4 regions of the Streptomyces sp. O3 genome follow, and region 4 is predicted to be linked to each of the others. Evidence: riboswitches for the same ligand, from Rfam matches in the RefSeq annotation. Region 4 holds a riboswitch; each other region holds the start of a gene.

What was found. A riboswitch is a leader RNA that binds a small molecule or an ion and turns the genes downstream of it on or off. The one in region 4 is predicted to bind cyclic di-AMP.
Positions count from the first base shown of each region.
Region 1: it holds a riboswitch for cyclic di-AMP, as region 4 does, so the genes downstream of both, ACX6XY_RS14795 (M23 family metallopeptidase) here and ACX6XY_RS00905 (M23 family metallopeptidase) in region 4, are expected to answer to the same signal.
Region 2: it holds a riboswitch for cyclic di-AMP, as region 4 does, so the genes downstream of both, ACX6XY_RS15390 (M23 family metallopeptidase) here and ACX6XY_RS00905 (M23 family metallopeptidase) in region 4, are expected to answer to the same signal.
Region 3: it holds a riboswitch for cyclic di-AMP, as region 4 does, so the genes downstream of both, ACX6XY_RS27460 (transglycosylase family protein) here and ACX6XY_RS00905 (M23 family metallopeptidase) in region 4, are expected to answer to the same signal.

Region 1 covers NZ_JBTVYK010000025.1:56,773-64,246, reverse strand. The annotation lists gene dxs (1-deoxy-D-xylulose-5-phosphate synthase) at 1-809, shown strand, start outside; gene ACX6XY_RS14815 (aspartate aminotransferase family protein) at 806-2,218, shown strand; gene ACX6XY_RS14810 (helix-turn-helix domain-containing protein) at 2,303-3,013, shown strand; gene ACX6XY_RS14805 (DUF6126 family protein) at 3,097-3,213, shown strand; gene ACX6XY_RS14800 (tyrosine-protein phosphatase) at 3,250-4,047, opposite strand; cyclic di-AMP (ydaO/yuaA leader) riboswitch at 4,476-4,631, shown strand; gene ACX6XY_RS14795 (M23 family metallopeptidase) at 4,636-5,700, shown strand; gene ACX6XY_RS14790 (SGNH/GDSL hydrolase family protein) at 5,912-6,733, shown strand; gene ACX6XY_RS14785 (MBL fold metallo-hydrolase) at 6,886-7,474, shown strand, end outside.
Region 2 covers NZ_JBTVYK010000026.1:77,799-85,272, forward strand. The annotation lists gene ACX6XY_RS15375 (SLC13 family permease) at 1-609, shown strand, start outside; tRNA gene ACX6XY_RS15380 (tRNA-Met) at 674-747, shown strand; gene ACX6XY_RS15385 (PP2C family protein-serine/threonine phosphatase) at 911-2,095, shown strand; cyclic di-AMP (ydaO/yuaA leader) riboswitch at 2,289-2,444, shown strand; gene ACX6XY_RS15390 (M23 family metallopeptidase) at 2,455-3,558, shown strand; gene ACX6XY_RS15395 (PrsW family intramembrane metalloprotease) at 3,769-5,145, opposite strand; gene trmB (tRNA (guanosine(46)-N7)-methyltransferase TrmB) at 5,200-6,024, opposite strand; gene ACX6XY_RS15405 (asparagine synthase-related protein) at 6,410-7,474, opposite strand, start outside.
Region 3 covers NZ_JBTVYK010000074.1:11,594-19,067, forward strand. The annotation lists gene ACX6XY_RS27440 (Ppx/GppA phosphatase family protein) at 1-338, opposite strand, end outside; gene ACX6XY_RS27445 (DUF501 domain-containing protein) at 335-931, opposite strand; gene ACX6XY_RS27450 (FtsB family cell division protein) at 997-1,485, opposite strand; gene eno (phosphopyruvate hydratase) at 1,642-2,922, opposite strand; gene ACX6XY_RS27460 (transglycosylase family protein) at 3,148-3,936, opposite strand; cyclic di-AMP (ydaO/yuaA leader) riboswitch at 3,940-4,117, opposite strand; gene ACX6XY_RS27465 (LysM peptidoglycan-binding domain-containing protein) at 4,300-5,526, opposite strand; gene ACX6XY_RS27470 (cytochrome P450 family protein) at 5,637-6,956, opposite strand; gene ACX6XY_RS27475 (nucleoside triphosphate pyrophosphohydrolase) at 6,953-7,474, opposite strand, start outside.
Region 4 covers NZ_JBTVYK010000001.1:181,811-189,284, reverse strand. The annotation lists gene ACX6XY_RS00915 (M16 family metallopeptidase) at 1-822, shown strand, start outside; gene ACX6XY_RS00910 (M16 family metallopeptidase) at 864-2,231, shown strand; cyclic di-AMP (ydaO/yuaA leader) riboswitch at 2,436-2,624, shown strand; gene ACX6XY_RS00905 (M23 family metallopeptidase) at 2,638-3,453, shown strand; gene ACX6XY_RS00900 (GntR family transcriptional regulator) at 3,654-4,400, shown strand; gene ACX6XY_RS00895 (HPr family phosphocarrier protein) at 4,590-4,871, opposite strand; gene ACX6XY_RS00890 (bifunctional acetate--CoA ligase family protein/GNAT family N-acetyltransferase) at 5,008-7,474, shown strand, end outside.

The DNA of each region.
Region 1 (7,474 bases), on a different contig from region 4:
TCCTGAACCGCGCCTTCGACCAGCTGCTCATGGACGTCGCCCTGCACCGGTGCCCGGTCACCTTCGTCCTGGACCGGGCCGGTGTCACCGGAGTCGACGGGCCCTCGCACAACGGCATGTGGGACCTGTCGCTGCTCCAGGCAGTGCCCGGACTGCGGATCGCGGCGCCACGCGACGCCGCGCAGCTGCGGGCGCAGCTGCGCGAGGCGGTCGACGTACACGACGCACCGACCCTGATCCGGTACCCCAAGGAGTCCGTGGGGCCCGAGATCCCGGCCGTCGACCGGGTCGGCGGCATGGACGTCCTGCACCGGGCGGCCGATCCGCGGGTGCTGCTGGTCGGGGTCGGGGTGATGGCGCCGGTGTGCCTGCAGGCGGCCGAGCTGCTGGAGTCGCGGGGGATCGGCTGCACCGTCGTCGACCCGCGCTGGGCCAAGCCCGTCGACGCCGAGCTGCCCCGGCTGGCCGGGCGGCACCGCCTGGTGGCGGTCGTCGAGGACAACTGCCGTACGTCCGGAGTGGGCGCGGCGGTCGGCCAGGCGCTGTCCGACGCGGAAGTGGATCTGCCGCTGCGGACCTTCGGCATCCCCGAGCGGTTCCTGGAACACGCCAAGCGGGGCGAGGTGCTGGCCGACATCGGGCTCACCCCGGTGGACATCGCCGGGCGGATCGGCGCGAGCATCGCGCGCGCGGACGCGAACCGGGCGAGCGACGCGGGTACGGAGAGCGACGCCAGTATGGAGGGCGACTCCAGTATGGAGGGCGACGCCAGCATGGAGAGCGACGCGGGTAAGGAGAGGGTCGTATGACGACTGCCGAGTCGGCGAGGCCGTCCGGGCACGAGGAGTTCGACCTGGGCAGGCTGCTGGCCGAGCGCGGGTCGGAGCGGTACGAGCTGCACGCACGGCACCTCAACCACCAGCTGCCGCGCATGCTGCACACCATCGGCTTCGACAAGGTCTACGAGCGGGCCGAGGGCGCGCACTTCTGGGACGCGGAGGGCAACGACTACCTGGACATGCTCGCCGGGTTCGGGGTGATGGGCCTCGGCCGCCACCACCCCGTCGTCCGCCAGGCGCTGCACGACGTCCTGGACGCCTCGCTCGCCGACCTCACCCGCTTCGACTGCCAGCCCCTGCCGGGCCTGCTCGCCGAGCGGCTGCTGAGCCACAGCCCGCACCTGGACCGGGTGTTCTTCGGCAACAGCGGCACCGAGGCCGTGGAGACCGCGCTGAAGTTCGCCCGGTACGCGACCGGCAGGCCCAGGATCCTGTACTGCGCGCACGCCTTCCACGGGCTGACCACCGGCTCCCTCTCGGTGAACGGCGAGGCCGGGTTCCGCGACGGCTTCGCGCCGCTGCTGCCGGACACGGCCGTGCGGCTCGGCGACCTGGCGGCGCTGGAGCGGGAGCTGAAGCGCGGGGACGTCGCGGGTCTGATCGTCGAGCCGATCCAGGGCAAGGGCGTGCACACGCCGCCCCCCGGCTATCTGCGCGCCGCCCAGGAACTGCTGCACCAAAACCGGGCGCTGCTGATCGCCGACGAGGTGCAGACCGGCATCGGCAGGACCGGTGACTTCTACGCCTACCAGCACGAGGACGGCGTGGAACCCGACCTGGTCTGCGTGGCGAAGGCGCTCTCGGGCGGCTACGTACCGGTGGGAGCGACCCTCGGCAAGGACTGGATCTTCAAGAAGGTCTACTCGTCCATGGACCGGGTGCTGGTGCACTCGGCGAGCTTCGGCGCCAACGCCCAGGCGATGGCGGCGGGGCTCGCGGTGCTGTCCGTCATGGCGAACGCGGACGTCGTCGCACACGCCCGCGCCATGGGCGAGCTGCTGACGTCGCGGCTCGCCGCGCTCGTCGACCGGTACGAGCTGCTGCACGAGGTACGCGGGCGCGGGCTGATGATCGGCATCGAGTTCGGGAAGCCCTCGTCGCTGAAGCTGCGCACCCGGTGGGCGGCGCTCCAGGCCGCGCGCAAGGGGCTGTTCGCGCAGATGGTGGTCGTACCGCTGCTCCAGAAGCACCGGATCCTCACCCAGGTCTCCGGCGACCACCTGGAGGTGATCAAGCTGATCCCGCCGCTGATCATCGACGAGGCGGACGTGGACCGCTTCGTCACGGCCTTCACCGCGGTCATGGACGAGGCGCACGGCGGCGGGCTCATGTGGGACTTCGGCAGGACCCTGGTGAAGCAGGCGGTCGCCCAGCGCTGACGGCTTGCTCGGCCTGCTTGCGCGTGATTTGCCTCTGGGGCAAGAAAATTGCCTGAAGGGTAAGAGTCTGGCTCAATCGGCTGCATGAGTCCCGCCGACCCCGCTGACCCCGCCGAACCCGCCGAACCCGCTGAACCTTCCGAGCCCGCCAGACCCGCCGGGCCCGCCGGGCTTTCCGCGCCCAGCGGTGCGGGGGGCGAGCTGCCCGCCGTGGCCCCGCAGCTCCACGCCCTGCGGCGGCGCGCCTCGCTCACGCTGGAGGCCGCGGCCGCCGCGGCCCAGCTCTCACCCGCGCATCTCTCCCGGCTGGAGACCGGGCAGCGCCAGCCGTCCCTGCCGACGCTGCTCGTGCTCGCCCGTACGTACGGGACGACGGTCTCGGAGCTGCTCGGGGAACGCGTCACCGACCGGGACGCGGTGCTGCGCGGGGACGCGCAGGAGGCGACCGTCGCGGGCGGCTGGAGCTACCGGCAGGCCGGGGCGCCCGGCCGGGGCATGCAGGCGCTGCGGGTGCGGGTGCCGCACGGGGCGCAGGGCGACATCGTGCGGGTGCATCCGGGGGAGGAGTGGCTGTACGTGCTGGCCGGGACGCTGCGGCTGCGGCTCGGGGACTCGGCGCACGTGCTGCGGCCCGGCGACAGCGCCCACTTCGACTCGCTCACCCCGCACCGGATCGCCGCCGCCGACCGGGGCGGCGCCGAGCTGCTGTTCGTCCACACCCTGCTGCAGAGCCCGACGGACGCGCTGTGCCTCGGCGCGGCCACGGGTCACCGGATCACCGGAGACGCGACATGACCGAGCCCGAGCGGCCCGCCCACACGTCCGATGCCGTGGCCAGCCCTGGGCCCAGGCCCAGGCCCAGGCCCAGACCCAGGTCCATGGAAGAGAAGTTCCCCCGCGCGCTCTGGGTCCGGCTGATCGTCTATGTGGCCGTCGGCCATGTGTTCGCGGCGTTCGTCTACCTGCTGTTCGTACTGGGCGCACAGAACCAGTAGCCCGGAGCGGCGGCCGCCCGAAGCCGTGGCCGACGGTCAGTCCAGGAGCTGCTCGCGCAGGCGCTCGCGCGTGTCGGGCGTCAGCCGCAGCCCCTCTTCGAGGTAGCGGTCGACGGAGCCCCAGGTCTCCTCGATCGTGTCGAACGCCGCCTGAAGGTACTCGGCGCGCGCGTCGAACAGCGGGCTGAGCAGCTCCATGACCTCGGGCGACATCGCGCTCGCACCGCCGTCGCCGCGCTGTACCTTGTAGCGGCGGTGGGCGGCGTTCGACGCCAGGTAGTCGGTGAGGACGGCGGAGCGCTCGACGCCCACGGCGAGCAAGGTGACGGCGATCGACAGGCCCGCGCGGTCCTTGCCCGCCGCGCAGTGCATCAGCGCGGGCACGCTGTCGTCGGCCAGGGCGTGCAGCACCCGGCTGTGCTCGGCGGTCCGCTCCTTGATGATCATGCGGTACGTGGTGAGCATCCGGTCCGCGGCCTGTCCGTCGGCCAGGGCCGCGCGCAGCTCCGCTATCTCGCCGTCCCGGACCATCTTCCAGAACTCCGCGCCGTCGGCTGGGTCGGTCAGCGGCAGGTTCACGTTCCGCACGCCGGGGAGTGCGATGTCGGGGCCCTCGAGCCGCTGGTCCGCGGCGTTGCGGAAGTCGAAGATCGTATGCAGTCCGAGCGAGGCCAGGAACGCGGCGTCGGTCTCGGTGGCGTGCGCGAGGTGGCCGCTGCGGAAGAGCCGCCCGGCCCGTACCCGCCTGCCGTCCACGGTCGGCAGCCCGGCGACATCGCGGAAATTGCGCACTCCGGCCAGCTCGGGCTCGGTCGACGGGACCTGCTGCGTCACGGGGGCTCCTCCCAGTAAGCCGCCGGCGCTGCTCGCCCGCGGGGCGCGTCTTCGACGATACGACATCGGTATGACATCGATGCCTGCGTCAACCACCTGTCCCGACGTGACACCGATGAGACCTCATGCGCCCTAAGGGTCAAATGCCCGATTCAGACTGTTCGCGGTAACTAGCCCTGGAATAACGGGCTATGGCGTCTCGCTGGTGAGCGGGATCATATTCGTGACGGTCTGTTGCCTACGCCCCGCCTCAACTCCCCACGGATGCGCGGATGGTGGGAGTGACCCATCAACGGAGCGTCACGGGAGGCGCATAGCCGCAGCGGCTGTGGCCCGTGGGGCTGGAACCAACTGCTTGTCTCCGCGGTTCCCACTCGCTTACGGTCGCCGACGTCCGGGTGGACGCCCAATCCTGCCGCCGTCCGGACTCCGCACACCCACCCGTCCACGGCAGGAGCGGGGGACCCACGGTAGAACGCCGTTCCGGGACTCCGGAGCGGCTTGGGGTGAAGCCGCGTGAGAGCGCGGCCGGGCAGCTCCAGCCCGAACCCGACAGCTCACCTCGCAGGCGCCGGAGAGGAACTCGCCATGCCCGCGAAGGGTAAGCACCGCCGACCCAAGTCCACACGGATCAGCCGCCAGTTCGCCGCCGTCGGCACCGGTGGCGCCGCGCTCGCGCTGCCGCTGTTCGCCGCCAACAGCGCGCAGGCCGCGCCCGCCGCGGCTACGGCCACCATGCCCCAGAGCACCCCCGAGGCCGCACCGGCCACGGTGGCGCGGACCGCGCCCGCCGCCGCTCCGCAGGCCGCCGCGACCGCCGCCCCCGACGCCGCGCAGCGGGCCTCCGCGCGCACCTACTCCGTGGTGCCGGGCGACTCCCTGTCCCGTATCGCCTACCAGGAGCGCGTCGACGGTGGCTGGCAGCAGCTCTACCAGGACAACCGCTCGGTCATCGGCGACGATCCGGGGCTGATCTTCCCCGGTACGGAGCTGAAGCTCGACGCGGAGGCCTCCGCCCCGGCGAGCGCCCCGGCCAAGACGCAGGCCAAGCCGAAGAGCCACGCCAAGCCGAAGAGCCACGCGAAGCCCAAGGCCAAGGCCGGGAGCCACGCCAAGCCGAAGTCCAAGACCGAGGCCAAGTCCAAGACCGAGGCCAAGTCCAAGACCGAGGCCAAGTCCAAGTCCAAGTCCAAGACCGCCACGTCGCGCAGCACCGCGTCCCGGTCCACGAAGCCCGCCGCCACCACCACGGGCTTCACCGCCCCGGTCGCCGCGGGCATCTCCACCCAGTACCGCACCGCCGGCGCCATGTGGTCCAGCGGCTACCACACCGGCACCGACTTCGCCGCCCCCACGGGCACGCCCATCAAGGCGGTCGGCGCGGGCACCGTGGTGTCCGCGGGCTGGAGCGGCTCGTACGGCAACGAGGTCGTCATCCGGCACGCCGACGGCCACTACTCGCAGTACGCCCACATGTCCTCGCTCGGCGTCTCCGCGGGACAGCGGGTGTCCGGCGGCCAGCAGATCGGCCTGGTCGGCTCCACCGGCAACTCCACCGGACCGCACCTGCACTTCGAGATCCGCACCGGCCCCGGCTACGGCTCGGACGTCGACCCGCTCGCGTACCTGCGCTCGCACGGCGTCTCCATCTGACGCCACGGCGCCGCCCACGGCGGAACGCGACGGCCGGAACCCCGCCACGGGGTCCCGGCCGTCGCGCGTATGACGTACCCGCCCTGTTCCCGTCTTCCGTCTCCCCGTCTATTCCTGCACGCGCGCGTCGATGTCGGTGGCATATCTCACCCGCCGTCAAGACCTGGCTACGGTCGCGTAAGTCACACCGATAGGTGAAAGATAAGGCGACGTGGACCACGATTCGACATCCCCCATCCGCAGTGACGCGACTGACGTATTCGGGTCGTACGTGGCTGTCGGCGACAGCTTCACCGAAGGCGTCGGCGACCCCGGCCCCGACGGCGCCTACGTCGGCTGGGCCGACCGGCTCGCCGTCCTGCTCGCCGACCGCCACCCCGAGCACTCCTTCCGCTACGCCAACCTCGCCGTACGCGGCAAACTCCTCGACCAGATCGTCGACGACCAGGTGCCGCGCGCCAAGGAGCTCGCCCCTGAGCTGGTGAGCTTCTGCGCGGGCGGCAACGACATCATCCGGCCCGGCAGCGACCCCGACGACGTCGCCGAACGCTTCGAGCGGGCGGTCGCCGACCTCACGAACTCGGTCGAGACCGTCATGGTGACGACCGGGTTCGACACGCGGGGCGTCCCCGTGCTGCGCCATCTGCGGGGCAAGGTCGCCACCTACACCGCGCACGTCCGGGCCATCGCGGACCGCTACGGCTGCCCGGTGCTCGACCTGTGGTCGCTGAAGTCCGTACAGGACCGTCGGGCCTGGGACGACGACCGGCTGCATCTCTCGGCCGAAGGGCACACGCGGGTCGCCCTGCGCGCCGGTCAGGTGCTCGGCCTCGAGGTTCCGGCCGACCCCGACCAGGAATGGCCGCCGCTGCCGCCGCGCGGGGCCCTGGAGGACCGGCGCGACGACATCCAGTGGGCGCGCGAGTACCTGGTGCCCTGGATCGGGCGGCGACTGCGCGGCGAGTCCTCCGGCGACCACGTGTCGGCGAAGCGGCCGCACCTGACACCCGTGCGGGACACGAGCAGCGCGTAGGTCTGGATCACCGGCAGCGGAATCCCTGAGCCGCCCCGCACGTTGAGCAGGCATGGGACCGGTGTCTCGCGTGGCGGCGGTCGCCCGGCTGGCCGCGCTGTGTCCGTGTGCGTGGCCATAATGAAACTCTGAGCGACCCACCAGGAGGTCTCGTGACGGCCAAGCAATCCCTGCGCTCCGGACTCCGCGCGCGGCGGCCCGAGGCCTTCGGCGCGGACGCGACGGGCGAGCGGCTCGCCCGTATCCGACGATCGCCGCATTTCGCCCGAGGGCAGTTCCAGAACCCGGTCGGGGTGTCCGTACGGCCCACCGGTTCCGCGGTGGAGCTCGCGAGGCGGTACTTCCGCAAGGAGGAGCGCGCCCGCCGCGCGCCCGCCGGGCCGGTCCCCGTGCACGCCACCACCCTCGCCGACCTGGCCCGCCCACCGGCCAGCGGACTGCGGCTGACCTGGATGGGCCACTCCAGCGTGCTGGCCGAGATCGACGGCAGGAGGGTGCTTTTCGACCCGGTGTGGGGCGAGCGCTGCTCGCCCTTCTCCTTCGTCGGCCCCAAGCGGCTGCACCCGGTGCCGCTGCCGCTGGCCGCGCTGGGCCCCGTCGACGCCGTCGTCATCTCGCACGACCACTACGACCATCTGGATCTCCCCACGATCAAGGCCCTGGCGGGCACGGACACGGTCTTCGCGGTGCCGCTCGGCGTCGGCGCCCACCTGGAACGCTGGGGCGTCGGCACGGACCGGC
Region 2 (7,474 bases), on a different contig from region 4:
GTCCTGGTGGGCGTGCTCAGCCCGTACGTGGCCTGGGTGGACGACCATGTGTCCGACGCGGGGGTCGCCATGCTGGCGGCGGTGGCGCTGTTCACGCTGCCGGTCACGTCCGGCGGCGGCAAGCGCGTACTGGAGTGGGAGGACACCCGAGATGTGCCGTGGGGCATCCTGCTGCTCTTCGGCGGCGGTCTGGCGCTGTCCGCGCAGATCGGCGCGAGCGGACTCGGCGCGTGGATCGGCGACCAGGTCGGCGGGCTCGACGCGCTGCCGGTGCTGCTCCTGGTGGTCGTGATCGTGGTCGTGATCCTGCTGCTGACCGAGCTGACCAGCAACACCGCCACCACGGCGACCTTCGTGCCGGTCATGGCGGCGGTCGCGGCCGGGACGGATCAGGACGTGCTGCTGTTCACGCTGCCGGTGGCGCTGGCCGCCACGTGCGCGTTCATGCTCCCGGTCGCGACTCCGCCGAACGCCGTGGTGTTCAGTACGGACAAGATCACCATCGGGCAGATGATCCGGGGCGGCGTCTGGCTGAACGTCATCGGAGTCGTGCTGGTCACCGCGACCGTCTACTCGCTGGGGGCGCTGGTGCTCGGCATCGACCTCTGAGGCGGACGCCACAGTGAACGTGGTCGGGAGGCCCGTCCGGATGGCGTATAGTTGAGTTCACCGACGCGGGGTGGAGCAGCTCGGTAGCTCGCTGGGCTCATAACCCAGAGGTCGCAGGTTCAAATCCTGTCCCCGCTACTGAACGTCAGGCCCGGCAGCTTTCGAGCTGTCGGGCCTGACGCGTTTCCCGCTTCCCCGCTTCCCTCGTCACCCGTTCGGCGCACATCCGGTAGCCCGCGGCCCCCGCTGCGGGAAGGCTGAGGGAACAGCGGCAGCGGTCCGCGGCCGGTACGGGGCGGACGTGGCGGGAGACGAACGGGTGGGCCATCGAGCAGGGGCGCCGGGGACACCGGTCGGACGGCACCGGCCTCGGCACTGGGACCGGGACCGGGGCATCACCTTCGTCCGCGCGCTGCCGGTGCTGCTGATCGCCGTCGGGCTGACCGTCGCCCTGCTGACCCCGCCCAGGTTCACCGCCGCGCCGTTCTTCTCGGCCGCCCCGCTGATCGCCGCGCCGTTCTTCGCGCTCAGCGGCACGGTCCTGATCGGGATCGCCGCGTCGGCGTCGGTCATCGGGCCGCAGATGTACTACGGCACGATGGGGTTTCCGCAGGAGACCACCGAACTGGTCACGGTCACCACCGTGGCCGCTCTGGCGATCGTGATCAACCTCGTCGTCCGCAGCAGAGGCGAGCAGCTCGCCTCGGTCCGTCATATCGCCGAGGCGGCCCAGCGGGCCGTGCTGCCGGAGCCGCCGCCCAGCATCCGCGGGCTCGCCATCGCCGCCCGCTACGAGGCCGCGCAGGCCGACGCGTTCATCGGGGGCGACCTCTACGCGGTCCAGGACACCCCGCACGGCGTACGGCTCATCGTCGGCGACGTACGCGGCAAGGGCCTCGGCGCGGTCGAGGCGGTCGCGGTGGTCATCGGGGCCTTCCGGGAGGCCGCCGAGGGCGAGGCGACCCTGGCGGCCGTGGCGCAGCGCCTGGAGCGCGCCCTGACCCGTGAGGGCACCCGGCGCGAGGGGCTCGACGCGTTCGAGGGGTTCACCACGGCCGTACTCGCGGAGATCCCGCACGGCGACGGCGTCATCCGCCTGATCAACCGGGGGCACCCGGAGCCGCTGCTGCTGTGCGCGGACGGGGCGCTGCGGGTGCTGACCCCCGACGAGCCCGCGCTGCCGCTCGGGATGGGCGACCTGGGCGGCTGGCCGGACCGGGTGACCGAGGCCGAGTTCCCCGTGGGGGCCACGCTTCTGCTCTACACGGACGGGCTCTCCGAAGCGCGGGACGCGGGAAACGTCTTCTACGATCCGGCGGCGCGGCTGAGCGGGCGGGTCTTTCCGGGCCCCGACGCGCTGCTCGGCACCGTGGCCGACGAAGTGCACGGCCACACGGGAGGCGTCACGACCGACGACATGGCGCTGCTCGCGGTCAGCCGACCCGCGATGTCACCGAAGGTGACCGAAGGGGACCCCTCCGCATAACGACTGACACACCGTCAAGAAAATCAGTGCCGATCCGGAGGAGTCGACTCGCCCGATTTGGACCCTCCATGCCCCGTTAAGTCCACGGCCGAGATCCTGAACGATCAGTGGGAACGGCTTGGAATCCGGGGTCGGGGTCTATTAACGTTCGATAACGCAGCGCGGTCGTCCCAGCCGTCACAAGAGTCGGCTCCGTGCTCACACGCCTAATCCCGCAAGGGAGCCGGGGAACCACCTACTTGGGGTGAATCGGGCGCGACACGCTTCAACCGAGGCGCTGGAGTGCCCGTAGGAAACCTTCCTGTTCCGAACCCGTCAGCTAACCCGGTAGGCGAGAGGAAGGAAAGGAGTGCGCCCCAGTGGCGTCCAACAGGCCTGCCCCCGAAGTCTCGTACCTGCCGGACGACGGCTACGAGCCCGGCTCTCTCGCTCTTGAGGAGCCCGTGGGGGAGTGGAATCCCACCGAGGAGTCCATCCGCCCCGTGCGCGGCAGGCACCGCGTCGCCAAGCAGCGCGGCGGATTCGCCCGCAGCTCCACGGTGCTCGGCGTCGGCGTCATCGCCGCGGTCGGCGCGGGCGGCATCGCCACCGCGCAGGACAAGTCGGCGGCCCCGATATCCATGCCCGACCTCTCGGGCGTGACGGACAAGCTTCCGGACGTGGGCTCGCTGCTGTCCGATGACGGCGACGAGAGCGAGTCCGAGTCCGCCGCCGAGCTCGGCGGCGTGGCCACGGTCTCGCAGGCCACCGCGGGCGCCGAAGCCGACGGTGAGCAGGGCTCGGTGGACGCCGGTGAGGCGCTGCGCGCCCGCATCGTGCAGCAGGCCGAGCGCAAGCAGGACCAAGCCGCGACCGCCGAGCAGGTCGCGGCGGCGGACGCCGCCGCCAAGAAGGCCGCTGAGGACGCCGCGAAGGCGCGCAGCGACGCCGAGGCCGAGGCCGAGAAGAAGCGCAAGGCCGAAGAGGAAGCCAAGCGCAAGGCTGAAGAGGAGAAGAAGCGCAAGGCCGAGGAAGAGGCCAAGCGCAAGGCCGAGGAGGAGCGCCTCGCCAAGCTCGCCGCGAGCTTCTCGCTCCCCACCTCCTCCTACACGATCACCTCGACCTACGGGCAGGCTGGCCCGATGTGGTCGTCCGGGTACCACACCGGGCTGGACTTCGCCGCCCCGACGGGTACGCCGATCAAGGCCGTGCACAGCGGCACCGTCAAGTTCGCTGGCTGGCACGGCAGCGCGTACGGGTACCGCACCGTCCTGGAGCTGGACGACGGCACGGAGGTCTCCTACAGCCACCAGTCGTCGATCGCCGTCACGGCGGGCCAGAAGGTCACCACGGGCGAGGTCATCGGCCGGGTCGGCTCCACCGGCAACTCCTCGGGCCCGCACCTGCACCTTGAGGTCGAGTCGCCCGGCGGCGGCAAGGTGGACCCGAGGGCGTGGCTGCGCAGCAAGGGCCTCAACCCCTGATCTGTCAGGCCTCGGTTCCCGGCCCTCCGCTCGCGAATCTCTGACTCTGATTCCCCTGGACTCCGGCAGTCCTGGCGGCACCCCCCCCGACGCCAGGGCTGTCGGTACGACGCATGCCCGCGGTACGACGCGTGCCCGGAACGCGGTTTCACGTGAAACGCACGCGCGTTCGCCTGTGGTGGTCGTGCCGCTGGCCGCGGTGGGCCGCGCTCAGCCGCTGTGCGGGTGGTGCGGCCCCGCGTATCCCGCGCCGTAGCCGTAGCCGTAGCCGTAGCCGGGGCCGTAGCCGGGGCCGACCGGCCAGGGCGGGACCGAGGCCGGGACCGGTGGGACCGCCGGGGCCGTCTCCCAGGCCGCGTGGGCGTGTGCGGGGCGCGCCGTGCCGCGGTGCCGCCACAGCTCGTCCAGCAGCGCACGCTCCCGTACGACGAAGTCGGCGCCCGCCCGGCCGCCGCGGCCCCGGTTCCTGAGCAGCGCCAGCGACGTCGCACAGCGCTGGTAGTCGGCGACCGCGCGGGCCGCGTCCCGGCCCTGGGTCCTGGCGGCGTGCGCGCGGGCGATGCGCCGGGCGCGCAGCGAGGCGAGTGCCCGAGGTTCCAGCGGCGCGAGCCAGCCGGCGCGCACATAGGCGGGCAACTCCTCGCGCAGCATGCGCAGCTCGCGCTGCCTGGTCCAGATCGCCAGCCAGGTCAGCAGCCCGAAGCAGGGAACCATGAAGGACGCGTAGACGGCGAAGAAGCCGAGGCCGCCGAAGACCGCGGAGCCGTTCCACAGCGCGTGCATGCCCATCGCCAGGAGCAGCCCGCCGACCGGCGCCAGCACCCGGCGCGTCCGCTGGCGGTGCGCCGCGTGCGCGGCGATGCCGAAACCGATGCCGGTGAGCACGGTGAACAGCGGGTGCGCGAACGGCGACATGACGACCCGTACGAAGAACGTCAGGACGGTCATCGACGGCAGGTCGGCGCCGGTGTCGTCGACGAGACCGCCGTCCGGGAAGCCGCCGTCGGCGTCCATGCCGTAGGCGTTGCCCAGGTAGAGGATGTTCTCGGTGAACGCGAAGCCGGTGGCGGTGACTCCGGCGACCACCACGCCGTCGACGATCCCGGTGAAGTCCCGCCTGCGGAACAGGAAGACCAGCAGGACCGCGGCCGCCTTGCCGGTCTCCTCGACGACCGGTGCGATGACGGTCGCGCCGAGCGCGTCGGCGTCGGTCCGGTCGGGGGTGTTGGCGGCTATCCAGTTCATCGCGAACGAGTTCGCGACGATCGCTATGAGAGCGGCGGCGCAGGCGCCCCAGGCGAAGCAGAACACCAGGTTCCGCCAGGGGCTCGGCGCGACCCGGTCCAGCCAGCGGAACGCGGCGGTCAGCAGCGGTACCGGCAGCACCGCGAGCCCGAGCCCGACGAGGAAGCCTTCCGTGCCGGTCTGCTCCCTGACCAGGGCCAGGATGACGACCCCGGACACGGCGAGCAGAGCGACCAGCGCGCCCGCCCGTACGGCCCTGTGCCGCCACCAGGAGGTACGGCGCGGTCTCGGCCCCTCGACGTGCGGGACCTCGGACGGCGGATACGGATCGCTGACGGCCACGGCGTTGACCCTAACGAGGGACGACGGCGGTCCGCGACGGTGCCCCGGACCAGCTCAGGGGCGCGCGCTCTCGGGGTCGCTTCCGGGGCCGCCCTCGGGGGCGCTCTCGGAGGTGAGCGCGGCGGTGCGGGTGAACAGCAGGTCGTGGACGACGTGCCCCTTGTCCAGACCCTGGCCCTCGAACCGGGTGAGCGGCCGGAACGCCGGGCGGGGCGCGAAGCCGCCGCCTGGCTGGGTGTTCTCGAAGTCGGGGTGCGCGTCGAGCACCTCGAGCATCTGCTCGGCGTAGGGCTCCCAGTCGGTCGCGCAGTGCAGCAGCGCGCCGGGCTTCATCCGGGGCGCGGCGAGGGTGAGGAAGTCCGGCTGGATGATGCGCCGCTTGTGGTGCCGGGTCTTGGGCCACGGGTCGGGGAAGTAGACGCGCAGCCCGTCCAGCGACTCGGGGGCCAGCATCTCGCGGAGGAGGATGATCGCGTCGCCGTTGGCCACGCGGATGTTGGACAGGCCGTTCCGGTCCGCGAGACCGAGCAGGTTGCCCTGGCCGGGTGTGTGCACGTCGACCGCGAGAATCCCGGTCTCCGGGTCGTCGGCCGCCATCTGCGCGGTGGCCTCGCCCATGCCGAAGCCGATCTCCAGGACGACGGGGCGGCCGTCGAAGAGTTCACCGAGGTCGAGGACGCGCCGTCCGTCGATGTCCAGGCCCCACTTGGGCCACAGCCGCTCCAGGGCCTCACCCTGGCTGGCGGTCACCCGGCTCCGGCGCGGCTGGAAACTGCGGATGCGCCGCTCGTGGTGCGACCCCGCGGGGTCGGGTGTGGGGCCTCCGGGGAAGCGGGGCGCGCCGTGGGGTCGGGAGGCGTGGTGATCGTCAGACACAATGCCCCGATTTTACGCGACCCCCACGCACCCCGACCGACGCCCGCCCCGCCCGCAGACCACTCCCACAGGGCGCCCGTCCGGGTCCCACGCCCGCCCCGCTCCGGCACGCCGCCCCGGCTCCCGCGCGCCGCCCCCGGCTCCGGCGCGCCGCCTCCGGCTCCGGCGCTCCCGTCCAGCCCACCCGCGACCCGCGCCTCGCGGCCTCTCGTACGCCCGAGCCCGCCGGAGTCTCGCGTGCCCGAGTGGACCCACGACCCCGCACGCGCCCCTCACCCGGCCCGACCTTCCGTGCGGTCCGCCGCGGCCCGGACCAGCACGGCCCGGACCAGCCCGGACCAGCACGGCCCGGCCCACCCGCGGCCCGCGCCACGCGGCCTCTCGTGGTTCAGGTGCGGCCCGCGCCCCCGAGTGCGCCCCGCCTGGGGGATATCCCGGCGGGGACCGCGCGGGTGCGGGTCGGGGTGCCGGTCCAGCAGGTGCCGCGGCGGGACAGGAGGCGGCGGAGCCAGAGCTCTGTCGAGACGAGTTCGGCCAGGCCGTCCAGGGGCAGCCCCGCGCCGTCGGCCGCCGCGCGCAGGGCCTTGCGGACGACTCTGGCCTCGACGAGACCCGCCTGCGCGAGCAGCGGCGTACCGAAGAGGTCGACCAGGGAGCCGACCGCGACGCGCAGCCCCGTGCCGACCGCCGCCGCGGACGAGGCATGCGAGGCGGCGCCCCAGCCGGGCGGCAGCTCCGTGACCCCGGCGCCCTCCAGCACCGCACGGAGGATGTCCGCGCGGGCGCCCGGCCGGACCCGCAGCGCTTCCGGCAGCGCGCGGCAGGCCCGTACCACCTGGTTGTCCAGGAAGGGCGTGTGCAGCCGCTGCGAGCGGACCTCGGCGGCCTGCTCCAGAACCCGCAGATCCGCGGCGTGCCGGGCCAGCGCGGCACGCGCGCGCAGCTCGCCGGGGTGCTGCCCCGGACCGGGCCCCGGACGCATGGCGGCCTGCTCCAGGCGAACCGATACTTCGGCGAGCGCCTCCCCGGTGAGCCAGCGCGCGGCCGGTCCCGGCCTGGCCCAGGTGAGTGCCGCGAGGGAGGCTCCCACCGCGCCCGGCGGTTCGTCGAAGCGCCCGTCCCGCAGCCGCAGCGCGGCGTCCCCGAGCCCGGAGCGGTAGGACGTACGGGCCAGTCGGCGCGCGGCCGCGTAGACCTTCGCCGGGACCAGGACCGATCCTTCGCTCTTCGCCAGCGCCGCGACCGGGCGCACCAGATGGCGGCGGCGCCGGTCCATCAGCAGATCGGCCAGCCGGGCCGGATGCGCGTCCAGGACCTGCCGCGCGCCGCCGCCGGTGAAGTGGTCGGCGCTGCCCGCGGCGAGTCGCGCGCGGTGCCGCCCGGCCAGCACCAGCGAGGGCCCCGGCTCGTCCGTGAGCGGTCCGTCCAGGTCGGCGTAGGGGAGGGTCTCCTC
Region 3 (7,474 bases), on a different contig from region 4:
TCACCGGTGATCACCTCGGGTTCCACTCCCAGGATCTCCAGCACGCCGCTGACGAACTCCGCACGGTTCTCGGCGTCCCGTGACGCCGACGTCGCGACGAAGCGGAGCCGCTCGGCACCGAGTTCCTTGATCACCGCGGCGTACTCACGGCAGGCGTCGAAGGTGCGGTCCAGCGCGTCCGCGGCGAGCCGTCCGGTCTTGTCCACACCCTGGCCGAGCCGGACGATCCGCATCCGGCGGTCCAGGTCGGTCAGTTCACCGGTGTCGGGAGCGACGTCGGCGACGAGCAGCCGGATCGAGTTCGTACCGCAGTCGATGGCGGCGACGCGAGTAGTCATCGAGCCTCTCCCTCTCCCTCTCCCTCTCCCTCGGCTTCGGTTGCGGGGGCGGATTCCGCGTCGGCTTCCGCTCCGGGCACGCACGGCGTGACGCAGGGGCCCTTGGTCCACCACTCGGGCAGCATCGCGAGCGCCTCGTCGCCCAGCGGGTTCACGCCGGGGCCCGCGGCCAGCGAGTGGCCGACCAAGACGTGCAGACACTTCACGCGGTCCGGCATGCCGCCCGCGCTCGGGAAGCCCGTCAGCTCCTCGATCTCGTCGCGGCGGCGGATGTAGTCCTCGTGCGCCGCGCGGTACGCGGCGGCCAGTTCGGGGTCGGCGGCCAGCCGCTCGGTCATCTCCTTCATGACCCCGCCTGCCTCCAGCGTGCCGATCGCCGACGCGGCCCGCGGGCAGGTCAGGTAGTACAGCGTCGGAAAGGGCGTGCCGTCCGGCAGCCGCGGGGCCGTCTCCACGACGTCCGGCTGCCCGCACGGGCAGCGGTGCGCGATGGCCCGCAGACCACGCGGCGGGCGGCCGAGCTGCTCCTTGAAGGCCGCCACGTCGGCGTCGGTCGGCTCGGTGCGCGGGGTGGGCGGCGGGGGCGTTTGCATGCCTGCGGTGTTTTCTCTCTGGGAAAGGGGGGTGGAGGGAGTTACGGGGAGGGCGGGCTGACTCTCTACTCGCCCGTGGTGCTGCGGCTCACGCGGTCGACCTTGTCGACGCCGTCGAAGAGGTTGGTATACCAGGGGCGGTCCGCCTTGCTCTGGTCGGCCCGGCGCCGGTCCGCGCCACCCAGGTCGGGCACCGTGAAGGCGGTCTCGCCCGGCCGCACCATGTGCAGCCGCTCGCGGGCCTGGCGCTCCGCATACGCGTCGTCCTGCCAGCGCGCCTTGGCGTCCCGCAGCTTCTCGGTCTGCTCCTTGGCGTCCCGCAGCAGCCGCTCCTGCTCGGCGATGTCGGCGCGCTGGGCGACGTACTGCCGCATGGGATAGGCGAGCGCGACCACTATCGAGCAGACCACCAGCGCGAGCAGCGCGGCCCGGCCGGTGAGCCGGGAGCGGCGGGCCTGGCGCTTGGTCTGCGAACGGTAGACACGGGCCGCGGTCTGCTCGCCGAGCAGCCGCAGTCTGGTGGTGGTGGAGAACCGGTCCCGGTTCCCTGCCATGGTCCCGCCTCCCCGCTGCCGCCGCGCCGACTCCGCGTCCGCTCTCACGTACGTACGTCCCCGCACACGGTACGGGACCGGGTACGGGGACGTACGGACGACGGGCCCTTGGGCCCTGAAGGCGTCAGCCGCCGAAGGCTTCGGCCGTCGCGGGCGTCAGCCCTTGAAGCGCGGGAAGGCGGAGCGGCCCGCGTACACCGCGGCGTCGTCGAGGATCTCCTCGATGCGCAGCAGCTGGTTGTACTTGGCGACGCGCTCGGAGCGGGCCGGGGCGCCGGTCTTGATCTGGCCGCAGTTGGTGGCGACGGCCAGGTCGGCGATGGTGACGTCCTCGGTTTCGCCGGAGCGGTGGGACATCATGCACTTGAAGCCGTTGCGCTGGGCGAGCTCGACGGCGTCCAGGGTCTCGGTCAGCGAGCCGATCTGGTTGACCTTGACCAGCAGGGCGTTGGCGGCGTCCTCCTCGATGCCGCGGCCCAGGCGCTCCGGGTTGGTGACGAACAGGTCGTCGCCGACGATCTGCACCTTGTCGCCGAGCTTCGAGGTCAGAACCTTCCAGCCCGCCCAGTCGTCCTCGAACAGCGGGTCCTCGATGGAGACGAGCGGGTACGAGGCGACGAGCTCCTCGTAGTACTCGGTCATCTCGGCGGCGGAGCGCTCCTTGCCCTCGAACTGGTACTTGCCGTCCTTGTAGAACTCGGAGGCGGCGACGTCGAGGGCGAGGGCGATCTGCTGGCCGGGGGCGTAACCGGCCTGCTTGACAGCCTCGATGATCAGGTCCAGGGCCTCGCGGTTGGAGCCCAGGTTCGGGGCGAAGCCGCCCTCGTCGCCGAGGCCGGTGGCCAGGCCCTTGTCCTTCAGCACCTTCTTGAGGGTGTGGTAGACCTCGGCGCCCCAGCGCAGGGCCTCGGAGAAGGACTCCGCGCCGATCGGGGCGATCATGAACTCCTGGATGTCCACGTTGGAGTCGGCGTGCGAGCCGCCGTTCAGGATGTTCATCATCGGCACCGGCAGCAGGTGCGCGTTGGGGCCGCCCAGGTAACGGAAGAGCGGCAGGTCGGAGGCCTCGGAGGCGGCGTGCGCGACGGCCAGCGAGACGCCGAGGATGGCGTTGGCGCCGAGCGAGCCCTTGTTGTCGGTGGCGTCCAGGTCGAACATGGCCTGGTCGATCAGGCGCTGCTCGGTGGCGTCGTAGCCGACGAGCTCCGGGCCGATCTGCTCGATGACGGCCAGGACGGCCTTCTCGACGCCCTTGCCGAGGTAACGGCTCGGGTCGCCGTCGCGGAGTTCGATGGCCTCGAAAGCACCGGTGGAGGCACCGGAGGGAACGGCGGCACGACCGGTGCTGCCGTCGTCGAGGCCGACCTCGACCTCGACCGTGGGGTTGCCTCGGGAGTCCAGGATTTCCCGGGCTACGACGACGTCGATGGACGGCACGAGCATCTCCTTCTGGGATGTGACGCTAGAAGTGCGAGGTCTCTATGGCCTTGCGACACGAGCCTAACCGCCTCGGCGGCATCGGCCAGCCGACCGACCGGACCATGGACACCCCGAGCATAGATTGTTTCTTAGAGAAACAAAAAGGCCCGGCACACAGCCCCGCCCCGGCGCGCACGGGGGTACGCGCGCCGGGGCGGGGTGGTCCGGGGGCGCCGAGGGAGGTCAGCTGAGGTGCAGCTGCTGGCCCGGATAGATGAAGTCGGCGTCCTCGACGATGTCCTTGTTCAGCTCGTGCAGGCTGCGCCAGCCGCCCTTGACGTCGTGCACCTCGGCGATCTCGGAGAGGGTGTCGCCGGACTTGACCTCATACTCGCCGTCGCCCTTCTTGACCGTCTTACCGGCCGGGGTCTCGACGGTCTTGGCGCTCTTGGCGCTCTTGGCGCTGCGCGAGGCCTTGGGGGCCTCAGACCGGGCCTCGGCCTTGGGAGCCTCGGACTTCGGGGCGGCCTGCTTGGGCTGCTCCCGCTTGGGCCGCGTCTGCGTCGACTGCTCCTGCTGGGGCGCCGACTGCTGCGAGGCGGCCGGGGCGCTCGGGGTGCTCTGCTGCTGCGTCGACTGCTGGCCGCCGCCGCTGTACGGGGCGTTGCTCAGGCCGACGCCGCAGCTCGGCCAGGCGCCCTTGCCCTGGCCCGCCAGGACCTTCTCGGCGATCTCGATCTGCTGCGCCTTGGTGGCCTGGTCGGCGGTCGAGGCGTACTGCGTGCCGCCGTACGCGGCCCAGGTGGAGGCCGAGAACTGCAGACCGCCGTAGTAGCCGTTGCCGGTGTTGATCGACCAGTTGCCGCCGGACTCGCACTGGGCGACCTTGTCCCACTCGGAGGCGGTGGCGGCCTGCGCGCCGGTCGCGCCCATCAGCGGGACGGCCACGGCGGCGCCGGTGACACCGGCGGCGGTGGCGATCCGGGTGGCCTTGGACGGACGACGGTGCTTGCCCTTGCCGGAAAACAGCATGAGTGATCCCCTCACCGACGCCTGCGAGGTGAGCTGTCGGGTTCGGGCTGTGAGCTGCCCGGCCGTACGGAGCTTCCGCGTCCCCGTACGGCTTCACCCCAAGCCGGTCCCGCCCTCTCTCAAGGGCCGGACCCGGCACGAACCTTGGGTCCCCCGCTCCTGCCTACGGCGCGTTACGCGACGACTGTTCCCGTACGGCCGTCGGCAGGATTCGGCGTGACGGCCATCGGGGCTCACCAGTGGCGAGCGGTCACGACGGTAAACACGGCCCCGGCCTCAACACCAAGGCGATCGGGGCCATTGAGACCCATCTCTCACTTACGGCAATGCCCCTTTAACTCGGACATTCACCCCGAACTGCCGTCACTTTTCGCCCAGATCGAGGCTTTGGCCGGGACGGATCAGGTCGGGGTCCTCGCCCACGACCTGCTTGTTGTCCGAGTAGAGCTCGGACCATCCGCCGTCAAGTCCGTGACTGTCGGCGATCGCCGACAGGTTGTCACCGGGCCGCACGGTGTAAGGGCCTTCGGCGGCGGTGCGGTCGGCGTCGCCGCGGGAGGCGTGCCGCCCCGAGCCGTCGGTCTCGCGCCCGTCGGACAGCTCCTCCGGGGCGGGCGCGCCACGGTGGCGGCCCGAGCCGTCGGCGGGCGACTCGGCGGAGCCTGCGGGCTCTTCGGACTCCGAAGCCTCGGGGGACTCGGGGGACTCAGCGGCCGAAGCGGACGAGTCCGTCGAATCCGGTGAATCAGACGATTCGGGTGAGTCGGGTGAGTCAGATGAATCGGACTCCCCTGATTCACCGGACGACACGTCAGACGAAGAGGATCCGCTCCCCGGAGATCCGCCCGGCTCACCCTCCGCGCCGCTGGCGCCGGTTTCGCCGATTTCGCCGCCTACGCCGGTTTCGTCACCTTCGCCCGACGCGTCACCCGACGCCGTACCGGACGACTCGCCCGACGACTCGCCCGACGCCTCGCCCGACGACTCACCCGACGCCTCGCCCGAAGAGTCGGAGGACGGCGAGGAGTCCGCGGAATCGACGTCCGGCGACGCGGACGGCTCAGGCGACCCGGAGGACGACCCCGACGGCTGGGACGAGCCGGACCCAGCCCCCGCGCCAGACCCCGACCCGGACGAGCCGGACGAGCCGGACGAGCCGGACGTGGGCGGAGTGGAGTCGGCGCTCGGCCCCGGATCCACGTCGGGCGTCTCGCCGCCCTGTTCAAGACCGGCGATCGGCGCACACGTACCCCAGGCGTCAGGACCCTGCGCGGCGAGCACCTTCTCGGCGACGGCTATCTGCTGCGAGCGACTGGCCAGGTCGGCGCGCGGCGCGTAGTCCAGACCGCCGTACGCCTCCCAGTCCTTCTGCGAGAACTGCAGCCCGCCGTAATACCCGTTGCCCATGTCGGCGCTCCACATGCCGCCGCTCTCGCACGCGGCGAGCGCGTCCCAGGTGGACGTGTCGGCGGCGCTCGCGCCGGATGCGCCGAGCAGCGGGATGGCGATGGCCGATCCGGTCACCCCCGCCGCGACGACAAGAGCCGGAGCCTGACGGGGCCGTCGGTGACGGCCGTTCCCGGAGAGCATGCGATTGCCTTTCGCGCGACTACACGGCTGAGCGACAGTTGAGTCGAACGGTGAACGTAGCCGCACTCGAACGCTTGTCACAAGTCGGTACAGCGGAGATCACACAACCATCACAGGCTTGACGGTGCGTCAGACGCGGTCTCGGGGGTGAAGGAGACGGGGAGCTTGCGCAGGCCGCGCATGATGAGGCCGCCGCGCCACCGCAACTCCTCCTCCGGCACGGCGAGCTGGAGGTCGGGGAGGCGGGTCAGCAGGGTCGCCAGGGCGATCTGGCCCTCCAGTCGGGCGAGCGGGGCGCCGAGGCAGTAGTGGATGCCGTGGCCGTACCCGAGGTGCTGGTTGTCGCGGCGGGCGAGGTCGAGCGTGTCCGGCTCGGCGAAGCGCGCCGGGTCGCGGTCGGCGGCGGCGAGCACCACGAGCACCGGGTCACCGGCGGCGATCGCCTGGCCGCCGATACTGAGCGACTCGGTGGCGAACCGCCAGGTGGCCAGCTCGACCGGGCCGTCGTAGCGCAGCAGTTCCTCGACCCCGGTCTCCAGGAGTCCGCGCTCACCGCGCCGCAGCGACTCCTGGAGGAGCGCGCGCTGCTCGGGGTGGTGGAACAGCGTGTGCACGCCGTTGCCGATGAGGTTGATGGTGGTCTCGAAACCGGCGAACAGCAGCACGAAACACATCGCCGCCGCCTCGTTCTCGGTCAGGTGCTCGCCGTGGTCGCTGGCCTTGATGAGCCCGGAGATGAGGTCGTCGCCCGGATTCTCGCGCTTGCGGTGGATCAGTTCGGCGAGGTAGCCGCGGATCTTCTTCACCGAGCGGGCGACGCCACCCCTCGGCCCCCCGCCGTGCCGGATCATCATCCCGGCCCAGTCCCGGAAGTCGTCCTGGTCCTCGCGCGGGACGCCGAGCAGGTCGCAGATCGCGTAGATGGGGAGCGGAAAGGCGAACTCGTGGATCAGGTCGGCCTCGCCCTTCGCGGCGAAGGCGTCGACGAACTGGTCCGTCAGCTCCTGCACTCGCGGCGCGAACTCGGCGATCCGGCGCGGCGTGAACGCCTTGGACACCAAGCGCCGCAGCCGGGTGTGGTCCGGCGGGTCGATATTGAGCAGATGGGTCATCAGCTCGGCCTTGCGCTCACCGGGGATGCCGGTCTTGCCCTTGGCGTGCGCGGGCTCGTCGTGGTGCGCCGGGTTCTTGCTGAGTCGCTGGTCGGCGAGCGCCTGCTTGGCGTCCGCGTACCGGGTGACGAGCCAGGCCTCCACACCGCTGGGCAGCCGGGTGCGGTGCACGGGGGCGTGCTCGCGCAGCCAGGCGTAGGCGGGGTACGGGTCGGTGGCGAACTCCCAGCTGAACAGCTCGGGCTTGGGGCCCTGCTCGGGGCCCTGCCCGACCGGCGCGGGCGGGTCCGGAGTCGGCGGGACGGGTGCGGTGGTCACGCCTGTCCCTCCGCCGCCCGGATCGTGTCGCGGTAGGCGCGGGCGGCGGCCCGCAGCGCGGCCTCCGGGTCGACGCCGTCGGCCTCCGCGCGTACCGCGAGCGCCAGCAGTTCGTACCCGATGCCGTCGCCGGTCGGCAGAGGGGCGTCCAGGCCCGCCGTCCGCACCCGCGAGGCGAGCTTGGCGGCCAGGGCCAGGCCCGGCTGGCCGAGCGGCACGCCGTCCGTCACCGAGTCCCGCTGCTTCTCCGCGGCCTTGGTGCGCAGCCAGTGCTCGCGCACCTCGTCCGGGGTCTCGGCGGTGTCGTCGCCGAAGACATGGGGGTGGCGGTGGATCAGCTTGCCGACGATGCCGCCCGCGACGTCGTCGACGGAGAAGGGCTCGTCGGGGTCCCCCTCGGCGATCCGGGCGTGGAAGACGACCTGGAGCAGGACGTCGCCGAGCTCTTCGCGGAGTTCGGCGCGGTCGCCGGTCTCGATCGCCTCGACGAGTTCGTACGCCTCCTCGATGCCGTACTT
Region 4 (7,474 bases):
ACGTTCTTCCGTACGTACTACGCGCCGAACAACGCCGTGCTGTCGGTGGTCGGCGACATCGACCCGGAGCAGACCCTCGCCTGGATCGAGAAGTACTTCGGCTCCATCCCGTCACACGACGGCAAGCAGCCCCCGCGGGACGGCGCGCTGCCCGACACCATCGGCGAGGAGCTGCGCGAGGTCGTCGAGGAGGAGGTCCCGGCCCGCGCCCTGATGGCCGCCTACCGGCTCCCCGAGGACGGCACGCGCGCGTGCGACGCGGCCGATGTGGCGCTCACCGTCCTGGGCGGCGGCGAGTCGTCCCGGCTGTACAACCGCCTGGTGCGCCGGGACCGTACCGCCGTCGCGGCCGGATTCGGTCTGCTGCGGCTGGCCGGGGCGCCCTCGCTCGGCTGGCTGGACGTCAAGACCTCGCATGACGTCGAGGTCCCGGACATCGAGGCCGCCGTCGACGAGGAGCTCGCCCGGTTCGCGGCCGAAGGCCCGACCGACGAGGAGATGGAGCGCGCCCAGGCGCAGTTGGAGCGCGAGTGGCTGGACCGGCTCGGCACGGTCGCCGGACGCGCCGACGAACTGTGCCGGTACGCCGTGCTGTTCGGCGACCCGCAGCTCGCCCTGACCGCCGTACAGCGCGTGCTCGACGTCACCGCGGCGGAGGTCCGGGAGGTCGCGGCGGCCCGGCTGCGGCCTGACAACCGCGCGGTGCTGGTGTACGAGCCGACCGCGCCCGACGAGGCCGACGAGGGGCCAGCGGACGAGGCAGGGGCGCACGACGCGGCCGCCGCCGGGAACGACGTACAGGAAGACGAGGCGGCGAAGTGACCCAGGCCCAGCACACCACGACCGGCGAAGCCACCGTGACCATGGACTTCCACCCCCAGCCCCAGCCGGGCCAGGCCACGCCCTGGGCCTTCCCCGCCCCCGAGCGCGCCACGCTCCCCAACGGCCTGACCGTGCTGCGCTGCCACCGCCCCGGCCAGCAGGTGGTCGCCGTCGAGGTCAACCTCGACGCCCCGCTGGACACCGAGCCGGACGGCCTGGACGGCATCGCCACCATCATGGCGCGCGCCTTCTCCGAGGGCACCGACAAGCACTCGGCCGAGGAGTTCGCCGCGGAGCTGGAGCGCTGCGGCGCGACGCTCGACGCGCACGCCGACCACCCCGGCGTACGCCTCTCGCTCGAAGTCCCGGTCTCCCGGCTTCCCAAGGCGCTCGGCCTGCTCGCCGACGCGCTGCGCGCGCCCGCCTTCGCCGACAGCGAGGTCAGTCGGCTGGTGCGCAACCGCCTGGACGAGATCCCGCACGAGATGGCCAACCCGAGCCGCCGCGCGGCCAAGGAGCTGTCCAAGGAGCTGTTCCCCGCCACCGCGCGCATGTCGCGCCCGCGCCAGGGCACCGAGGAGACCGTCGAGCGCATCGACGCCACCGCCGTCAGGGCGTTCTACGACGCCCATGTGCGGCCCGCGACGGCCACCGCCGTCGTGGTCGGCGACCTCTCCGGCACGGACCTGGACGAACTGCTCGCCGCGTCGCTGGGCGAGTGGACGGGGGCCGCGCCCGAGTCCCGCCCCGCGGCGCCGGTCACCGCCGACGACACCGGTCGCGTCGTCATCGTGGACCGTCCGGGCGCCGTCCAGACGCAGCTGCTCATCGGCCGGGTCGGCCCGGACCGGCACGACCGGGTCTGGCCCGCCCAGGTGCTCGGCGCCTACTGCCTGGGCGGCACCCTCACCTCGCGCCTGGACCGCGTTCTGCGCGAGGAGAAGGGCTACACCTACGGTGTGCGCGCCTTCGCCCAGGTGCTGCGCTCGGACGCCGCGGGCAACGGCGCCTCGATGCTGGCCATCAACGGCTCCGTGGACACCGAGTCCACCGGACCCGCCCTGGAGGACCTGTGGCAGGTCCTGCGCACCCTCGCCGCCGACGGCCTCACCGACGCCGAGCGCGACGTCGCGGTGCAGAACCTGGTGGGCGTCGCCCCGCTGCGCTACGAGACCGCCGCCGCCGTCGCGAGCACCCTGGCGGACCAGGTCGAACAGCACCTGCCGGACGACTTTCAGGCGCGGCTGTACCGGATGCTGGCCGAGACCGGCACCGTCGAGGCCACCGCCGCCGCGGTGAACGCCTTCCCGGTAGACCGGCTCGTCACCATCCTGGTCGGCGACGCCGAGCGGATCGCCGAGCCGGTCAAGGCCCTCGGAATCGGTGAAGTAACGGTCGTCACCGGCTAGTCGGCCGAGCGGAGCGCCCGTGCCGGACCGGGGACCCCGGTGGTCGAGCGACCACCGGGGTCCCTTAATGTCCGAAATGGCACCGAGATTGACGGTCTGTCCTGTGGGATGTGCCTCAAAGGGCCCGATCCGTTTGTGGCGCGAAAGACGCCCCGTTTAGCGTCGGGGCGCTGTTCGTCGGCTACACGCCGCGTCCGCGGCACCGGACAGCCATCGCCGAGTCCCCGTCAGGCGCGAGCCTGGGGAGCCGGGGACCCACGCAGTCCCTGGGGTGAATCGGGCGCCTCCCCGCGTGGGGCCCGTAGGAGACCTTCCTGCTCCGAACCCTCCCCCAAGGCCTTAAGGGCCAGGGGGTACCCCCCTGCTAACCCGGTAGGCGAGAAGGAAGGAAAGGACCCGCCACTTCATGGCATCCGGGAAGCACCGTCGCCCCAGCCGTCTGACGCGCACGGGCGCGAACGTCGCGGGCGTCGCCGCCCTCACCACCACCGGCGTCATCGGCACACTCGCCTCTCCGGCGCTCGCCGCCCACCCCGGCGCCGACACCGGTCTGAACCAGGCCGTCGCCGCCGCCGACGACGTACTCGCCGAGCGGATCAGCGCGCAGGCCAGCGCCCAGCAGGACGCCGCCGAGCAGGCCGCGGCCAAGGAGCAGGCCGCCGCCGAGGCCAAGCGCGAGGCTGAGGAGCGGGCCAAGGAGGCACGCGAGGCGGAGGCGGCGCGTAAGGCCGAGGCGGCACGCGAAGCCAAGGAGGCGCGCGAGGCCGAGGCGGCGAAGGAGCGCGCCGCGCGCTCGGCTGAGCGGGCCCGGCTGAACGCGTATGTCTCACCGATCGCGGGCTCGTACGTCTCCACCGGATACCAGGCCGGGGGAGCGGTCTGGTCCTCCGGCAGCCACACGGGCGTCGACTTCCACGCCGCCTCCGGCACCCCGGTTCTGGCGGTCGGCTCCGGCACCGTGGTCGAGGCCGGCTGGGGCGGGGCGTACGGCAACAACGTGGTGATCCGGATGAACGACGGCACGTACACCCAGTACGGACACCTGTCCTCGCTCGGCGTCTCCGTGGGCCAGAGCGTCACGCCCGGCCAGCGCATAGGCCTCTCCGGCGCGACCGGCAACGTCACCGGGCCGCACCTGCACTTCGAGGCCCGCACCTCCCCGGACTACGGCTCGGACATCGACCCGGTGTCGTACCTGCGGTCGCACGGCGTGGCCGTCTGACCCCGTCCCGCAGGTCCCGCACGCCCCCTGTGCCCCGGCTCCCCGAGCCGGGGCTTTCGGCTTTCGAGGCGTGCGCCAGCTTGTCCAAAAAATATCCATGGATTCCGGTCACCCATCGGAAATCCACGTCTGCTGCAATAGAGTCGCCGAACAGGCGTCAATCGACCGCGTTTCGCGGATATTAAGGCGGTGGACAGGTCATGCGCGTTCCCGCGCACTCGGTATGCACGGCCATCCGGGAGGACATCGTGTCCGGTGTGCTGGAACGCGGCAGCAGACTCACCGAGGAGCTGCTCGCGCGCCGGTACGGGGTCTCACGGGTCCCGGTGCGGGAGGCCCTGCGCACCCTGGAGGCCGAGGGGTTCGTACGCACCCGCAGGCACGTCGGCGCCCAGGTCGCCGAGCCCAGCGTCCAGGAGGCCGCCGACCTGTTGGAGATGCGTACCCTGCTGGAGCCGCTGGGCGCGGCACGGGCCGCCCAGCGGCGCACCGAGGCGCACCTCAAGGTGCTGCGCGGACTGGTGCGGCTCGGCCAGGAGCGGGCCCGCCGGGGGCACAGCGAGGATCTGCGCGCGCTCGGCGGCTGGTTCCACGAGACGCTCGCCCAGGCCTGCGGCAGTCCGGGCCTGACGACCCTGCTCACCCAGCTGCGGCACAAGGTCACCTGGATGTACACGGTCGACCCGGCCGCCCAGCCCACCGAGTCCTGGGCGGAGCACGGCGCGATCGTCGACGCCGTGGCCCGCGGGGACGCGGAACGCGCCAGGGCGCTCACCGCGCTGCACGCCGAGCGCACGGCCGCCGCGCACCGGCCGCGCTTCACCGGCCCGAAGGACCGGCCGGGTGAGCGGTCCGCGGACCGGTCGGCGGGCCGCTCCGCCGACCGCCCGGCGAAGCGTGTGAGGAATTCGCAACACACCGTAAACATCGCGAGCGCCCGCAATTAACCGAAGGGCCGTATACAAAGCGGTGGGATATTCGCGGGTGTGTTTTGCGCTGCCCATTTACGAGCGAGCGCCCGCATATGAAAGTGGCGATGCTCTCGAATCGAGAACACCGCCACCATCAATTGAGCAACCCCAACGCAGAGAAACCACGTCCGCGAGAGCGGCGGCGGTTTAGCCGCAAGGGGGGGCTCAGACCGTCTCGGGAAGCTCCTCGAGCCCCTCGGCGACCAGCTTCGCCAGACGGTCGAGAGCGGCGTCCGCGCCCTCGGCGTCGGAGGCGAGGACGATCTCCTCGTTGCCCTGGGCGCCCAGGCCGAGCACCGCGAGCATGGACGCCGCGTTGACCGGGTCGCCGTCGGCCTTGGCGATCGTCACGGGGACCCCGGCGGCCGTGGCCGCGCGGACGAAGATGGAGGCGGGGCGGGCGTGGAGGCCCTCAGCCCAGCCGACGTTGACGCGGCGCTCAGCCATGTGATGCTGCCCTTCAGGTGTCACTCTGCCTTGTCTAGACCAGTGTCGCATGAGGCGGCGGGTGGTTCTGCCACGCCGCCGCCCGCTCCCACCCTGCGGTGCTCCACGCCGGCCCGCGACCCGTACGCTGACTTCCATGCAGCCGCCGCAGGAGCAGCCGCCGCAGGACGCGGCCTACCCCGACCACTGGGAGGCCGATGTGGTGCTGCGCGACGGGGGCACCGCCCGGATCAGGCCGATCACCAGCGCGGACGCGGAGCGGCTGGTCAGTTTCTACGAACAGGTCTCGGACGAGTCGAAGTACTACCGCTTCTTCGCGCCCTATCCACGGCTGTCCGCCAAGGACGTACACCGCTTCACGCACCACGACTACGTGGACCGGGTCGGACTCGCGGTCACGGTGGGCGGCGAGTTCATCGCGACCGTCCGCTACGACCGGATCGACGAGCACGGCCGACCGGCGTCGGCGCCCGCCGACGAGGCCGAGGTGGCGTTCCTGGTCCAGGACGCGCACCAGGGCCGGGGCGTCGCCTCCACCCTCCTGGAGCACATCGGCGCGGTCGCCCGCGAGCGGGGGGTACGCCGCTTCGTGGCCGAGGTGCTGCCCGCCAACGCCAAGATGATCAAGGTGTTCACGGACGCCGGCTACCAGCAGAAGCGCAGCTTCGAGGACGGTGTCGTCCGCCTGGAATTCGGCCTGGAGCCGACCGACCGCTCGCTCGCCGTGCAGCGCGCCCGCGAGCAGCGCGCCGAGGCGCGGTCGGTGCGGCGGCTGCTCACGCCGGGCTCGGTCGCGGTCGTCGGCGCCGGGCGGCGCCCCGGCGGCACCGGGCGCGCCATCCTGCGCAACCTCATCGCCTCGGGCTTCAGCGGCCGGGTGTACGCGGTGAACTCGGCCCTGTCCGCGGCCGAGACCTCACTGGACGGCGTCCCGGCGTACCGGTCGGTGCGCGACATCGACCCCGCCGACGCGGTGGACCTCGCGGTGATCGCGGTACCGGCCGCGCAGGTGCCCGGAGTCGTCGCTGACTGCGGTGAGCGCGGAGTGCGCGGCCTTGTGGTGATCTCCGCGGGATACGCCGAGTCGGGCGACGGCGGCCGCGAGCGGCAGCGGGAGCTGGTGCGGCAGGCCCGCTCGTACGGGATGCGGCTGTTCGGCCCGAACGCCTTCGGCGTCCTGAACACCGCCCCCGAAGCGCGGCTGAACGCCTCGCTCGCCCCGACCATGCCGATGGCCGGGCGGCTCGGCCTGTTCACCCAGTCCGGGGCGATCGGCATCGCCCTGCTGTCCGGGCTGCACCGGCGCGGTGCGGGTCTCTCGACGTTCGTGAGCGCCGGGAACCGCGCGGACGTGTCGGGCAACGACGTACTCCAGTACTGGTACGACGACCCCGACACCGACGTGGTCCTGATGTACCTGGAGTCGATCGGCAACCCGCGCAAGTTCACCCGCCTGGCACGCCGCACGGCCGCGGTGAAGCCCGTCGTCGTGGTCAAGGGGGCCCGGCACTCCGGCGCGCCGACCGGCCACGCCGTGCCGACCACACGCCTGCCGCACGCGACGGTCTCCGCGCTGCTCGGCCAGGCGGGCGTGATCCGGGTCGACACCGTCACCGAGCTCATCGACGCGGGCCTGCTCCTGGCCAGCCAGCCACTGCCCGCCGGGCCGCGGATCGCCATCCTCGGCAACTCCGAGTCGCTGGGCGTCCTCACCTACGACGCCTGCCTGGCGGAGGGGCTGCGCCCGCTGCCGCCGCGCGACCTGACGACTCGGGCGACCCCGGACGACTTCCGCCGGGGCCTCGCGGCCGCGCTCGCGGACCCCGGCTGCGACGCCGTGGTGGTCACGGCGATCCCCTGGGTGGAAGAGGACGGCAGAACCGAGTCGGGCGAGGGCGAGGCGCTGGCCGCGGCCCTCCGCGCGGCGACGGCCGACGCACCGGCCAAGCCGGTGACCGTGGTCCATGTGGAACTGGGCGGCCTGGCCGAAGCCCTGGCAGCCGCCACCAGCACAGCCCCGCCCACGGACCACCCGGACCCCACACCCCAAGCAGCCCCCGCCCCCGGCGGCGCGGGCCCGGCCTCAGGGGGCCTCGACTCGGTCGGGGGGCCAGGCGGCTTCGGCGCCGGGGCGGCAGCCGGGCGCGACGCGGGGGCTCTGGGCGGCAGCGCGGTGTCACCCACAGGCCCGGCGGGCGACGCGGACGCACCCGAGAGTCCGGGCTCACCCGAGGGCGCGGGCGGGGCACGTTCGATCCCTGCCTACCCCGCTGCCGAGCGGGCCGTGCGGGCCCTCGGAGAAGCCGTCAAGTACGCCCAGTGGCGGCGGGAGGCCGCACGGCCGGGGAAGGTGCCCGAGTCCATCGACGAGACCATCGACGAGACCGGCGCCGCCCAGCGGATCGAGCGGCTGCTCGCCGACGCGCACGGCGGCGCCAGGGGATTCGAGCTCGCCCCGGCCGACGCACACGAGCTGCTGCGCCAGTACGGGATCGAGGTACGGCAGACCCGGCCCGCGCCCGGCCCCGACGAGGCCGCGCACGCCGCCCGCCAGCTCGGCTACCCGGTCGCGCTCAAGACCACCGCGCCGCACCTGCGGCACC